2 linked regions of the Ruficoccus amylovorans genome follow. The protein of the gene in region 2 interacts with the protein of the main gene of each other region in a pairwise test. Links are inferred from orthologs where the notes say so. Each region holds a gene or a part of one and is shown on either strand. Other genes may lie near its edges.

Evidence for each region. Proteins that work in one complex are often made in the same cells at the same time.
Region 1: the proteins of rplD (region 2) and def interact in binary tests that used the Escherichia coli proteins (3 or more experiments, as listed by UniProt). The link is inferred for Ruficoccus amylovorans from one-to-one orthologs.

The regions. Positions count from the first base shown.
Region 1 is NZ_JACHVB010000012.1:264,882-271,367, reverse strand. What follows is about bases 951-3,870. They hold def (peptide deformylase), read left to right. Parts: upstream 951-2,082; coding sequence 2,083-2,658; downstream 2,659-3,870. Other genes in these bases: H5P28_RS02180 (ATP-binding protein), read right to left, coding at 2,796-3,870; gatB (Asp-tRNA(Asn)/Glu-tRNA(Gln) amidotransferase subunit GatB), read left to right, coding at 951-1,935. Outside these bases: Asp-tRNA(Asn)/Glu-tRNA(Gln) amidotransferase subunit GatA, read left to right, coding at 1-339; more of gatB, read left to right, coding at 466-950; more of H5P28_RS02180, read right to left, coding at 3,871-5,849; H5P28_RS02175 (FmdB family zinc ribbon protein), read left to right, coding at 6,065-6,367; H5P28_RS02170 (SUMF1/EgtB/PvdO family nonheme iron enzyme), read left to right, coding at 6,462-6,486. UniProt on the Escherichia coli protein: Removes the formyl group from the N-terminal Met of newly synthesized proteins. Requires at least a dipeptide for an efficient rate of reaction. N-terminal L-methionine is a prerequisite for activity but the enzyme has broad specificity at other positions.
Region 2 is NZ_JACHVB010000013.1:59,695-67,347, reverse strand. What follows is about bases 2,803-5,719. They hold rplD (50S ribosomal protein L4), read left to right. Parts: upstream 2,803-3,904; coding sequence 3,905-4,534; downstream 4,535-5,719. Other genes in these bases: rplB (50S ribosomal protein L2), read left to right, coding at 4,858-5,706; rplW (50S ribosomal protein L23), read left to right, coding at 4,547-4,837; rplC (50S ribosomal protein L3), read left to right, coding at 3,242-3,886; rpsJ (30S ribosomal protein S10), read left to right, coding at 2,822-3,130. In the rest of the region: rpsL (30S ribosomal protein S12), read left to right, coding at 1-108; rpsG (30S ribosomal protein S7), read left to right, coding at 123-596; fusA (elongation factor G), read left to right, coding at 640-2,802; rpsS (30S ribosomal protein S19), read left to right, coding at 5,728-5,997; H5P28_RS03495 (hypothetical protein), read left to right, coding at 6,008-6,415; rplV (50S ribosomal protein L22), read left to right, coding at 6,428-6,793; rpsC (30S ribosomal protein S3), read left to right, coding at 6,796-7,431; rplP (50S ribosomal protein L16), read left to right, coding at 7,444-7,653.

The DNA of each region.
Region 1 (6,486 bases), on a different replicon or contig from region 2:
TACTACCTGCGCGCCCAGAAGATCCGCACCCTCATCCGCGAGGAGTTCATGCAGGTCTTCGAGTCGGTGGACACCATCCTCACCCCGACCACCCCGACCCCGTCCTTCAAGCGCGGCGAAAAGGCAGACCCGCTCGCCATGTACCTGAACGACATCTACACCATCAACGTCAACCTCGCCGGCCTGCCGGGCATCTCCGTCCCCTGCGGTTTCACCTCCGGCAAGCTGCCCATCGGCCTGCAATTGATCGGCAAGCCCTTCGCCGAAGACGAACTGCTCGCGGTCGCCCACCGCTACGAACAGGCCCACGAGTGGAAGGACGCCGTCGCGGAACTGTAGAATAGAAATGGTTAAATGCTAAAGGGCTGCTCGATTAGTTACCGAAAAAACAAGCGCCATCGTCAACAATCAGCCATTTAGCACTCACAACCATTCAGCCCTTTAGCCATTTAACCATTTAGCATCATGGAATTCACCGCAGACATCGGGCTGGAAGTCCACGTCCAGCTCAAGACGAAATCAAAAATGTTCACGCGCGCGCCGTACCACTACGGGGCCGAGCCGAACACCCTGACCGACCCCGTCGTGCTCGCCCTGCCCGGCGTGCTCCCGGTCATGAACAAGGAGGCCGTCCGCAAGACCGTCCTGCTGGGCCTGCTGTGCAAGTGCAAGATCGCCGAGCGCTGCAAGTGGGACCGCAAAAACTACTTCTATCCGGACAGCCCGAAGAACTACCAGCTCTCCCAGTACGACCAGCCCATCTGCGAGGGCGGCGAGGTCGAGATCGAAATGCTCGGGGCTTCGCGCAATGTCATGGGTGAGCACCGCATGGTGCAGCTCACGCGCATCCATCTGGAGGAAGACGTGGGCAAGCTCACCCACTTCGCCAACGACAGCCTCGTGGACTACAACCGCGCCGGAGCCCCGCTGTGCGAGATCGTGACCGAGCCAGACATGCACAATGCCGACGAGGTCTTCGCCTTCCTCACCGCGCTGCGCAATAACATCCTCGCCGCCGGTCTCTCCGACTGCGACATGGAAAAGGGCCAGATGCGCTGCGACGCCAACATTTCCGTGCGCCCCAAGGGCCAGAAGGAGCTGGGCGTCAAGGTCGAGCTGAAAAATATGAACACCATCTCGGGCGTGCGCAACGCTGTCGCCTACGAGATCAAACGCCAGATCCACGCCGTCACCTCCGGCGAGGCCATCCACCAGCAGACGCGCCGCTGGGACCCGAGCACGCAGGTCACGACCAAGATGCGCGACAAGGAGGAGTCCCACGACTACCGCTATTTCCCCGAGCCCGACCTGATGCCCGTCTCCATCGGCAAGGAACAATTGAAGGTCCTCGCCAAGGAGCTGCCCGAGCTGCCCTTCGACCGGCAGCGGCGCTTCATGGAAACGCTCGACCTGCCCTACACACTCACGTCTGTGCTGTGCCCGGACAAGGAGCTGGCCGACTTTTTCGAGGAAGCCCTTGAAGACACTGGCGGCAAGGTCGCCCCGAAGGCCGTGGCCAATCTCATCGCCAACGACCTGTTGCGCGAACTCTCCGGCGGCGAGGAAGAAGGCCGTCTACCCCTCTCCGAGTGCAAGCTGGCCCCGGCCCACATCGCCGAGCTGACCTTGCTTGTCGAGGACGGTGTCATTACCAAGCAGATCGCGCAGACGATTTTTACCGAGATGTACGCCACCGGCAAGATGCCCAGCACTCTCGTCGAAGAAAAGGGCCTCCAGGCCCACAACGACGACGGCGAACTGGAGTCCATCGTGCGCGAAGTCGCCGCCGACCCCAAGCACGAGAAGGCCATTTCCCAGTTCAAGGAGGGCAACACCAAGGCCATCAACTCCCTCATCGGCCCCATCATGAAGGCAACTCAGGGCAAGGCCGACCCGCGCAAAATTCAGGAAATGCTCGCCAAGGTTCTCGGCTAGTGTGGTCTTCGCTTAGTTCCTGTCATAAGTTGGGGGTGCATAGCCCTCAAAAAACATAGCAAGAACTTGGCTAACGCTACACCAGGGCCGCCAGAGGGCATTTTCGGGTTCCCATCGGCGCGGGAGGTCGTTTAACTTGTCGGTCTAATGCTGTTACGCATCACCCAGTACGGAGAGCCGGTCCTGAAGGAAAAGGGCGCGCCGGTGACGGAGTTCAACGACGAGTTGCGCAAGCTCGCCGACGACATGGTTGAAACCATGCGCGAAGCCGAAGGCATCGGCCTGGCTGCCCAGCAGATCGGCAAAGCCATTCAGATGTTTGTCATGGAGGTCCCCGTCTATGAGGATCAAGACGATCCCGACTACCTCTACGACGGCAAGCACCCGCCGCTGGACCTCATCATGCCCCTGGCTGTGATCAACGCCGAGCTGACCCTCTCCGGCGAGGAAGCACCTTACGAGGAGGGCTGCCTGTCCTTCCCCGGCATTCGCGGCAAGGTCGAGCGCCCCACCCGCCTGCGCATGCGTTTTCAGGACCTCGACGGAAACCCGCACGAGATCGTTTGCGACGGGCTTTTCGCCCGGATCATTCAGCACGAATACGACCACACTCAGGGCGTGCTCTTCATCGACCGAATGAACCCTCGTGTTCTGCGTCCGCTGGAGTCGAAAATCCGCCGCCTGCGCCGCGACACCCGAGATTTTCTCAAGTCTCAGAATTAGAGAGGCTTAAGAAACACTGTAGCCACAACTTTTAAATGGTTAAATGGCCAATTGTTAATTGTTGGATGCGGAACGGGGAAAACAACAATTAGCCATTTTAACCATTTAGCCATTCCGCCATTTGTATCCGAAACCCACTACAAATCCGGATGCAGTCTGCGGGTGCTGCCCAGTTTGTACACGTATAGAAGCGTGTCCTTGAGCTGGACGATGGATAGCGGCTTGGCCATGTAGTCGTTGCAGCCGGCATCAAGGCACTTGCGGCGATCCTCGGCCAGCGCGAACGCGGTCACCGCCAACACGTAAATATCCTGCCGGGCTTTTCCGTACTCGCCCGAGCGCAGACGCCGCGTGATCTCCAGCCCGCTCCGACCGGGAAGCTGGATGTCCATCAGCACGATGTCGTAGCTGTTTTTGCGCAGCAGCCGTGAGGCCTCGGACTCGTCCTCCGCCATATCCGGCGTGTAGCCGAGCCGCGCGAGGATTTCCTGAACGAGCTTGCGGTTGATTGGATCGTCCTCAACGACAAGAACCGACAAGGGATGGTCATGAGCGAAATCTTCCGTCAAAACGGTCTTGCCGATGTTTGGGCGCGACAATACCGGGTCCCCTGAGCGGGTGAGCTCAAAATCAAAGGAAAAGACCGACCCCTTTCCCACCTCGCTCGTGACTTGGATGTCCCCGCCCATTTTCTCGACCAGTCGCTTGCAAATGACCAGCCCAAGCCCGGTTCCGCCATATTTGCGTGTCGTGGATGAATCCACCTGCGAAAAAGGCTGGAAAAGCCGGTCCAGCTTTGACGGAGCGATGCCGATGCCCGAATCCGCCACCTCGACATAGACCCGCTCGCGGTCGCTGGCAGGCGTAGAGTGCACGCGCACGTTTACCTCGACTTGTCCTTTCTGGGTAAACTTGACCGCGTTATTGACCAGGTTGAGAATGATTTGCTTGAGCCGGTGCGGATCGCCCACGTAGTCGTAGGACTCGGCCCCACTCAGCGTGTAGTTGACCTTGATGCCTTTCTCGCGGGCTTTGACCAGCACCAGTTCCAGCGACTCGACGATGGTTGTTTCCAGGTTGAAAGGAATGTATTCGAGTTCGATCCCGCGGGACTCGATCTTCGAGTAGTCGAGGATGTTGTTAATCAGCTCCAGCAGGGCCTTGCCGCTGCGGTCGATCACGGACAGCGACTCCATCTGCGCAGGGTCCAGCGCTGTCTGTGCCAGCAGGTCGGCAAAGCCCAGGATCGCGTTCATCGGGGTACGGATCTCGTGGCTCATCATCGCGAGGAACTCGCCCTTGGCCATATTGGCACGGTCAGCATTTTCCTTGGCATGGCGAAGCTGTTCCTCGACCTGGCGGTTGACGAAAAACGCCCCAATGCCAGCCGCCGCCAACTGAATAGCCGCCGTTTCGCCTTCCTCCCAATGGCGCTCCCGACCGCAATCGGCGATCACCATCACCCCCCAGAAGTAGCTTTCGACATGGATCGGCGTCATCAGAATGGTGACCACCCCCAGGTCTTCATAGCAGCGGCGCAAGTTGGGCGACATTTCCCGCACCACGCCCTGGACCACACCATGCGCGGCCATCCGGTCATACCAGTCCCGGCGTTCCCCCTGCCAGCAGTCGGCATTGATCCGCTCCGGGTCGAGCTCAAAGCCCGGGCGAGCCCAGCCGTAGCACCTTTCGGGACGTATCTGGTTGCCGTCCATGTCGAAGCGGTTTTCGAAGATCGTCACGCGATCGACCTGGGCATGCTCACCGATGGCGCGCAAGGCCCGCTCAACAGCTTCGCTCATATCGCGGACTCCCAGCAGCAGCGAACTCGCCCGAGACACCCCTTGCAGGAGTTGGTCTCTCTGCACGAGAGCGGCTTCGGTCCGTTTTCGCTCGGTGATGTCGTAAGCCACCCAGATAACCTGATCCTCCTCGCCTTGATCACCCGTGATGGGGGCAATACGCCCCTCAAACCAATAGGGCGAACCGGCAACCTCAAGCGAGTACTCCAGCGAAATCTGGTCGCGTTTTTCCAGGCAAAGGTCCACCGCCGCCTGAAACTCACGCGCTTGCACCTGGGGCCAGGATTCGCTGAAAGTACGCCCCTTGAGCCCCTCCGCCCTGCGCCCGAGCGGGCTGTTTTCACGCGAGAAAATTTCCAGATAACGCCCCTTCGCCGTCACCACAAAGGCAATGTCGGGCAGCGCGTCGATGAACCCGCGCAGGCGGATTTCATTCAGGCGACTGACTTCCTCCCGGCGGCGCAGCTCAGTCAGCACCGCGGCCAGGAAATAGCTCGTGCAACTGATGACCCCCACAAAGACCCATAGAAACTCGGGGCTTTGGCTGATGTACTTCTTTTCCGGGCCAAAGACCTGGAGCAGTTCCCACATCGCCATGATCGAGAGCAGAACGATGCCGGTGGTGGCCCCCCGCTGCCCGAAGCGGATCGCCCCCCAGGCCATGATGGGGAAAAGCACCAGTTCGAGCGGGTAACGCAGGGTATCCGTCGGTGCCCAGTTTCCAAAAATCACAATGCCGAAGAACGAGAGCACACCGATCCAGACTCCGACCTCGGCAAACTGCCGGTTACTCCAGTTGATCTTTGTACGGGAAGTCCATACGAGCAGAAACGGCGTCACCACCAGGATGCCCAGTCCTTCCCCCAAAAACCAGGGACTCCACAGGCGGCTGTAATCCCTCCACGGCACGGTGTCCACCAGCGCGCAAATCACCGCCGCGCTGAGGGAGGCACTAAGCAGGCCGACCAGCAACGGTCCTCCAAGGATGAAGAGAAATACCCCGCGAATGTTCTCCAACGAATAGTCATCTCGCAGCGCCCGACGCAGGACCAAGGCCCCGAAAGCGGAAGTCACCGCATAGACCGCTCCCAGGGATATGGCATAGGCAGCCGGCTGCTCGCGAAGCCATAAGGACCATAGCACGTAACCGGCGAAGACGCTCAGAATATACTTCAGGCCACCCCTCATCAGAATGGCCACAGCGAGGCCCGACGCCGGCCAAAGCAGGTTGACATACCCATCGAGCGCCCGCAGCGCCATCTGGCTTCCGATCTCAGCCAGCACAAGGTAAAACGCTGCGACTGCGATCAGTTTCCACACCAGCACAGTCATATTGAGCACCGGTCCACCCGAAACCTGCCATTGCGCAAAAGAGGGGGTTTTCGCCATTTTTGCGGCGTTAGTCGGCTCACCCATCGCCCGGTTATTAAGGGCAAGCGACTCACACTGACAAGGTTACACTTTCACCAATGTCTCTCCGCGCGGGTAATAGGGTAACTTTCCATCAGTACATACGGATCTTGTTGTATTAAATAAGTTAAGGTAATATACCCATTTAAAAATGCGATGTTTCCATTTCCCCTGAAACGAGTATCTTTCCCGACATGCCAATCTATGTCTATGAAGTCATAACCGGCGACGGCAGCAGCGGTGAGCGCTTCGAGATCGAGCAGCCCATGAGTGCCGCGCCGCTCACCCAGCACCCCCGCACCGGCCAACCGGTTCGCCGCGTTTACCTTCCGCCCAATCTCGGCTCTAAGTACACGCCCGGCTCGACCCAGAACAAGCTGAGTAACGAAAACGTGGAGAAGGCTGGCTTCACGCGCTACGAACGGGACAAACTCACTGGGACCTACCACAAGGTCGCGGGTAAGGACTCCGCCGCTCCCGACACCCTCAAGCCTTGACCTTTTGGCCGGGGCCGCGGATTATCGCCGGTCGCAATGCCCGCCCTTCCGGTCTGGCCTTGCCGCCCGCTTACAGAGCCCGACGCATCCCTCCATGCCCGACCAATCCGCCGATTCCT
Region 2 (7,653 bases):
GGCGTCCGCTACCACATTGTCCGCGGCACCCTCGACACCCAGGGCGTTGAAAAGCGCCGTCGCAGCCGTTCCAAGTACGGGGTCAAGCGCCCGAAGGAAAAAAAGTAATTTAATAAAATATCATGTCACGCCGCCGCAGAGCCGTTAAACGGGAACCCATTCCCGATCCCCGCTACGACAGCCCCCTGGTTGCCAGCCTGATTAATCTGGTTATGGCCAAGGGCAAGAAGGCCACCGCACAGCGCATCGTTTATGGTGCGTTTGAGCGCGTGAGCGAAAAGCTTGAAAAAGGCGACCCGGTCGACCTGCTTCTTGGCGCGCTGGAAAATGCCCGCCCCAAGCTCGAAGTCAAGAGCCGCCGCGTGGGTGGTGCGACTTACCAGGTCCCGGTTGAAATCACCTATGAACGCCAGCAGAGCCTTGCCTTCCGCTGGATGGTGACTTCCGCCAAGTCCCGCAAGGGCACTCCGATGCGCGAAGCCCTCGCGCAGGAGATCATCGACGCCTACAACAACACCGGCGGCGTTGTGAAGAAGAAGGAAGAAACCCACCGCATGGCCCAGGCTAACCGCGCCTTCGCCCACCTGCGCTGGTAATCGCGTTTTTCAATTTTTTGTAACCACCGACCAATTTCTGGCCATGCCTGCAACCGCAGACCTTTCACCCGTCAATTCCCCCAATCGGAAGTATCCGTTGGAGTACACTCGCAATATCGGTATTGCGGCTCACATTGACGCGGGTAAAACCACCACCACCGAACGCGTCCTCTTCTACAGCGGCGTTGTGCACAAGATTGGCGAAGTCCATGAAGGCACGGCTGTGACCGACTGGATGGAGCAGGAGCGCGAGCGCGGTATCACTATTACCTCCGCCGCCATTTCCTGCCAGTGGCAGACGAAGTTCGGCCCTTACGAAGGTATTGAGCACCGCATCAACATCATCGACACCCCCGGACACGTGGACTTCACGGCCGAGGTGGAGCGCTCGCTGCGCGTGCTCGACGGTGCCATCGGGGTGTTCTGCGCCGTCGCCGGCGTCCAGCCCCAGTCCGAAACGGTCTGGCGCCAGATGGACAAGTACCACGTCCCCCGCCTGGCCTTCATCAACAAGATGGACCGTACAGGCGCGGACTTCTATTCTGCCGTTGATAGCATCCGCGAAAAGCTTGGCGGTAATGCCCATCCGATTTATCTGCCCATCGGTGCCGAAGCTGAACTGAAGGGCCTCATCGACCTGGTCGGCATGCGTGCCGCCATCTACGACGAGTCGGACGCCTCCGGTGTTGCTTTCAACTGGGAAGAAATCCCGGCTGACATGCAGGAAAAGGCCGAAGAGTACCGCGAATCCCTGATCGAAGCCCTCGCTGACTTCGACGACGAGCTGGCCGAGCGCTACCTCGAAGGTGCCGAACTTTCCCAGGACGAAATCCGTCGCGCCATCCGTAAGGCGACCCTGTCCCTTAAGTTCCTCGGCGTGATCCCCGGTTCCGCCTTTAAGAACAAGGGTGTCCAGATGATGATGGACGCCGTGGTCGATTACCTGCCTTGCCCGCTGGACCTTCCCCCGATGAAGGCCTACGACGACGACGAGAAGGAAATTGACATCCATCCGGACGATAGCGCCAAGGTTGCCGGTCTCGCTTTCAAGCTCTGGAGCGACCCCTACGTTGGTAAGCTCGTCTTCTATCGCCTTTACTCCGGTACGCTGAACAAGGGCACCGCCCTGTACAACCCGCGTACCCGCAAGACCGAACGTGTCAGCCGTCTGATGGTTCTGAAGGCCGACACCCGCGAAGACATCGAAACCGCCTACTCGGGTGATATTTGCGCCCTGATCGGCGTCAAGGACGTTGCCACTGGTGACACCCTTTGCGACCGGGACCTGGATATCCAGCTTGAGCCGCCGTCCTTCCCGGAACCGGTTATCAGCATGTCGGTCGAGCCGAATTCGAAGGCCGACCAGGAAAAGCTTTCCATGGCCCTGCAGCGCCTGAAGGAAGAAGACCCGACCTTCAACGTCTTCACCGACGAGGAAACCGGCCAGACAATCATCGCCGGGATGGGCGAGCTTCACCTCGAAATCATCCGCGACCGTCTCTTCCGCGAGTTCAAGGTCGAAGCCAACGCCGGCAAGCCGCAGATCGCCTACCGCGAATCCATCACGCAGGCCGCCGACGGCGAAGGCAAGTTCGTCCGCCAGTCCGGTGGTCGTGGTCAGTACGGCCACGCGGTCATCAAGATCGAGCCGAACGAAAAGGGCAAGGGCGTCGAAATCGTCAACGAAATCGTTGGTGGCTCGATCCCGAAGGAATACATCAAGCCGCTTTCCGACGGTATCATGGAGGCTTCCTCCAACGGTACCATCGCCGGTTACCCGGTGATTGACTGGAAGGTCCGCATTGTTGATGGCTCCTTCCACGAAGTGGACTCCTCGGAAATGGCCTTTAAGATGGCCGGTATTTTCGCTTTCAAGGATGCTATGGGCAAGGCCGCTCCGCAGTTGCTCGAACCGATCATGTCGGTCGAAGTGACCACGCCGGACGAGTACCAGGGCGACATCGTTGGCGACATCAACCGTCGTCGCGGGCAGATCCAGTCCATGGAAGCCGGTCGTGGCGGCGTTGCCATCATCACCGCCAACATTCCGCTCGAAACCATGTTCGGTTACGCCACCGACGTGCGCTCGCTCTCCAAGGGACGCGCCAACTACGCCATGACCCCGTCGCACTTCGACCAGGTTCCCTCCAGCGTGTTGAACTCGATTGTCGAGTCCTCACCGCACAAAAACAAGGCCCGTAGCTAAGCCCAGAACACTTACCGCAATGACCGGACAACGCATACGCATTAAACTCAAGGGATTCGACTTTCGCGTCATCGACCAGTCGGCCAGCGACATCGTGGAAACCGCCAAGCGCTCCGGCGCACGTGTGAGCGGCCCCGTTCCGCTGCCGACCCGCATCGAGAAGCTCTCCGTCAACCGCTCCCCGCATGTGGACAAGAAGTCCATGGAGCAGTTCGAGCTTCGCACGCACAAGCGCCTGATCGACATCATGGAACCGACCGCCCAGACGGTGGACGAGCTCAAGAAGCTCAACCTCCCGGCAGGTGTGGACATCACCATCAACGTTTAATAAAACACACTCTTTACTTCTTTCGAGAAGCAGACCATTTACATCACATTTAACCCCTCACGCAGGTCTAGGAAACGGAAGCCAGATATGGTTTCCACCTGCCAATGAGCTATGAGCCTGACACTGATTGGTAAAAAAATCGGGATGACCCAAGTTTATGACGGTGAAAACCGTCTCGTCCCGGTCACTGTAGTACAAGCCGGCCCTTGCCCGGTCCTTCAAATCAAGACTGCCGACGGCAAGGATGGTTACGATGCCATCCAGATCGGTTTCGGTGTGGACCAGAAGGCCCACCGCGTCTCCAAGCCCATCAAGGGCCACCTGAAAAAGGCAGGAGTCGAGGCAGTCACCGACATTTGCGAATTCATCCCCGACGGGGAAGAGGTCAGCCTCGGCGACGCCCTCACCGTTACTCGTTTCGAGGAAGGCCAGAAGGTTGATGTCATCGGCACGACCAAGGGTCATGGTTTCCAGGGCGTCATGAAGCGCCACGGCTTTGCCGGTTCGCCCGCTTCTCACGGCTCCATGATGCACCGCCGCGGTGGTTCCTACGGGATGTGCCAGTGGCCCGGTGAGGTCATCAAGGGCAAGAAAATGCCCGGTCACATGGGCAATGCCCGTCGTACCACCCAGAATCTCGATATCGTCCGTATCATCGAGGACCAGAACCTGATCCTGATCCGCGGCAGCGTGCACGGCCCCAAGGGCGGCACGGTGTTCATCCGCAAGGCGATCAAAACCAAGAAGCAGAAGTAAGGGAAGGGGACGCCAGCTATGAAATTCAAGGTATATTCCGCAGACGCTTCCTCCAGCACGGAGAAGGATTTTGACAACTTCCCGGCGTTCGAAGGCAACAAGGGCCTCCAGGCGCTCAAGGACGTGATCGTGGCCTACCAGGCCAACAACCGTCAGGGCACCGCCAAGGCGAAGACCCGCTCCGATGTTAACCGCACCGGCAAGAAGGTCTACCGCCAGAAGGGCACCGGTAACGCCCGTCACGGCGACCGCGGCGCTCCGATCTTCGTCGGTGGTGGCGTCGCCCACGGCCCGAAGGTCCGCGACTGGTCGAAGCACATCAACAAGCGTGTCAAGACCCTCGCGTTCAAGCGCGCTCTGTTCAACAAGGCTTCCGAAGGCGGCCTCGACCTGATCGAAAAGTTCGAAGTCGAGCAGCCCAAGACCAAGCTCTTCAACAGCCTCATCGGCAAGATCCAGCCCAAGGGCAAGGTGCTCATCGTTGACAGCGAGTTCAACGACAACGCCGCTCTGGCTGCGCGTAATATCGACCGCGTCTACATTGTGGACGCTGACTCGATCAACGCCTGGGACCTGATGCGCTTCGACAAGATCGTCGCCAGCGAAGAAGGCTTTAACCGCATCCTCGAACGCGCCAACCAACGCTAAGGAACTCAAGCCATGATTTCACCCGATAAAGTCATCAAGGAAAAGCGCGTGACCGAGAAGTCCGCCCAGCTCGAAGCGAACCTGAATCAGCACGTCTTCGAGGTGTATCCGCAATCCAAACGCACCGATGTGGCCGAGGCCGTAGAGAAGCTCTACAACGTCAAGGTCGCCCGCGTGAACATCTTCACTGTCAAGGGCAAGAACAAGCGCAGCCGCACCGTTCGCGGCCAGTACGGCAAGACCCCCGACATGAAGAAAGCCATCGTCACCCTTCAGCAGGGTGAATCCATCGAGACCGTCTAACCTTTTCAGCCGCGAAAGCCATGGCCATTGTAAAGACCAAACCCATTACACCCTCACAGCGCTTTCATAGCAAAAGCCGCCAGGAACTCGCCAAGAACAATCCGGAAAAGAGCCTCACCGTCTCGCGTCACCGCAAGAAGGGCCGTAACAACTACGGCCGCATCACTTCTCGCCGTCGCGGAGGTGGCCACAAGCGCCTTTACCGTATCATCGACTTCCGTCGTGACAAGCTGGACATCCCGGCTGAGATTGTCTCCATCGAGTACGACCCGAACCGCAGCGCGAACATTGCCCTGCTCAAGTTTGAGGACGGCGAAAAGCGCTACATCCTTTGCCCACGCGGGCTGAAGGTAGGCGACAAGCTGCTGAGCACCAACAGCCCGGTCGAGGAATTCACGCCCGGCCTGTGCGTGCCGCTCAAGATGATCCCGCCGGCCACCACGATCCACGCGATCGAGATGCAGCCCGGTCGCGGAGCCCAGATCGCTCGTTCCGCCGGTCAGTCCGCCTCGCTCATTTCGATCGAAGGCAAGCGTGCCACGATCAAGCTGCCCTCCGGAGAAATCCGCATGGTCCACTCTGATTGCCGCGCCACTGTCGGTCGCGTCGGTAACGAGGAGCACGAAAGTGTCAGCATCGGTAAGGCCGGTCGTAACCGCTGGAAGGGCAAGCGCCCCCGCGTCCGTGGTGTCGCTATGAACCCTGTCGATCACCCGATGGGTGGTGGTGAAGCCAAGACCTCCGGTGGTGGCCATCCTGTTTCGCCTTGGGGCCAGCTCTCGAAGGGCTTCCCGACCCGCACCAAGTCCAAGCCCTCGAACTCCATGATCCTTGTCCGTCGCAACGGCAAGAAGTTCAAGCGCAAGTAACCCGACAACGATTTTTACGATATGGCACGTTCAATCAAGAAAGGCTTCTTCGTCGATCCGAAGCTGATGGATAAAGTGGAAAAGGCCCAGGCCGAAGGCACACACAAGCCTTTCCAGACCTGGTCACGCCGCTCCACCATCACCCCGGACTTTGTCGGCCTCAACATCAACGTTCACAATGGCAAAGGCTTCATCCCCGTCCACGTGACCGAAAACATGGTTGGCCACAAGCTCGGCGAGTTCGCTCCGACCCGCAGCTTCAAGGGACACCAGCCGCACACCAAGAAGTAGTCATCCACACATGTTCAAGCGCGCACAACTCATCGCTCTTTTCTCCCTGCTGATGGCCGGGAGTGCGGTGAGCCGCGCGCAGGACGCCGCCGTGGAGCAGGGGAGTGCTGACGCACCGGCCAAGGCCGTTGCCGAACGCCCCTTGTTTGTCGAAAATTCGATTTACCCGACGGGCCGCACGACGGTCTTCGGGGTGGCGCAGACCAGCGTCACCGATGTGGTCATCCTCAACAACGGTCTGGATCAGGGGTTTCGCCTCGGCATGGTTTGCCAGGTGAGCCGCTCGGGACAGAACGTGGCCGACCTGATCCTGGTCGATGTGCGCGGTAACCGCGCCGCCGGCCTCATCCTCAACCTCGAATCCGGCGAAGCCATCCGCTCCGGCGACGGCGTCAGCATCAAGACGATTAATATTTAAATTGCAACCAGCATGGAAGTTCAGGCTCTAACCAAGTACACCCGCATGTCCCCGAAGAAGGTCCGCGAAGTGGCCCGTCAGGTACAGGGACGCCCCGCGGCCGAAGCGCTCGATCTGCTTCGCTTCATCCCGCGTAAATCCGCCCGGCTCATCGCCAAGACGCTGACCAGCGCCATCGCTAACGCGGAAAACAACAACAACCTTTCCTCCGACGACCTGATCGTGAAGCGCTGCCTGGTGGAAGAAGGCCCGGCCTTCAAGCGTTTCCGTCCGGTGGGTCGCGGTTCCGCACACCCCATTCGCAAGCGCACCAGCCACATTCGCATCGTCCTGACGGACGAAGTGGCTTCGCCCGCGGCCAATTCTAAAGAGCAATAATCATGGGACAAAAAGTCAATCCGATCGGTTTCCGCCTCAGTGTCCGCCGTAACTGGGATTCACGCTGGTACGCGGACAAGAAGAGCTTCCCGGCCTATGTCGCCGAGGACCAGAAGATCCGCCAGTTCCTCAAGAAGAAGATGAAGTACGCAGCGGTGCCGCGCGTGTTCATCGAGCGTGCCGGCCCCAAGGTCCGTATCAAGCTCTTCACCGCCCGTCCCGGGATCGTCATCGGCCGCAAGGGCAGCGAACTGGAAAAGCTCAAGGACGAGCTCCAGAAGCTCACCGGCCGCGACATCATGCTCGACATTCAGGAGATCAAGAAGCCTGACGTGGTCGCCCAACTCGTGGCCGAAAACGTCGCTCTCCAGCTCGAGCGCCGCATCTCTTTCCGCCGCGCCATGAAGAAGGCGATCCAGACCACCATGAGCATGGGTGCCGAAGGTATCCGTATCCAGTGCTCGGGCCGTCTGATGGGCGCGGAAATCGCCCGCACCGAGCAGCAGCGCATGGGCCGCGTGCCCTTGCACACGCTCCGTGAAAACATCGACTACGGCTTCACCGAAGCCGACACCGTCTACGGGAAGATCGGCATCAAGTGCTGGATCTGTAACCCCATGGGCGTGGATACCCTCTAAGCATCATTCGTCATGGCCAAGCTCCTTCCCTCCAAAACCAAATACCGCAAGGTCCACAAGGGCCGCATTCGTGGCAACGCCAAGGGCTGTGATACGCTCGCTTTCGGCGAATTCGGCATCCAGTCCCTCGAGCGGGGCAAGATGACCGCCTCGCAGCTCGAAGCCGCCCGTGTGGCCATCAACCGCCACCTCAAGCGTAAAGGCAAGATGTGGCTGCGCGTG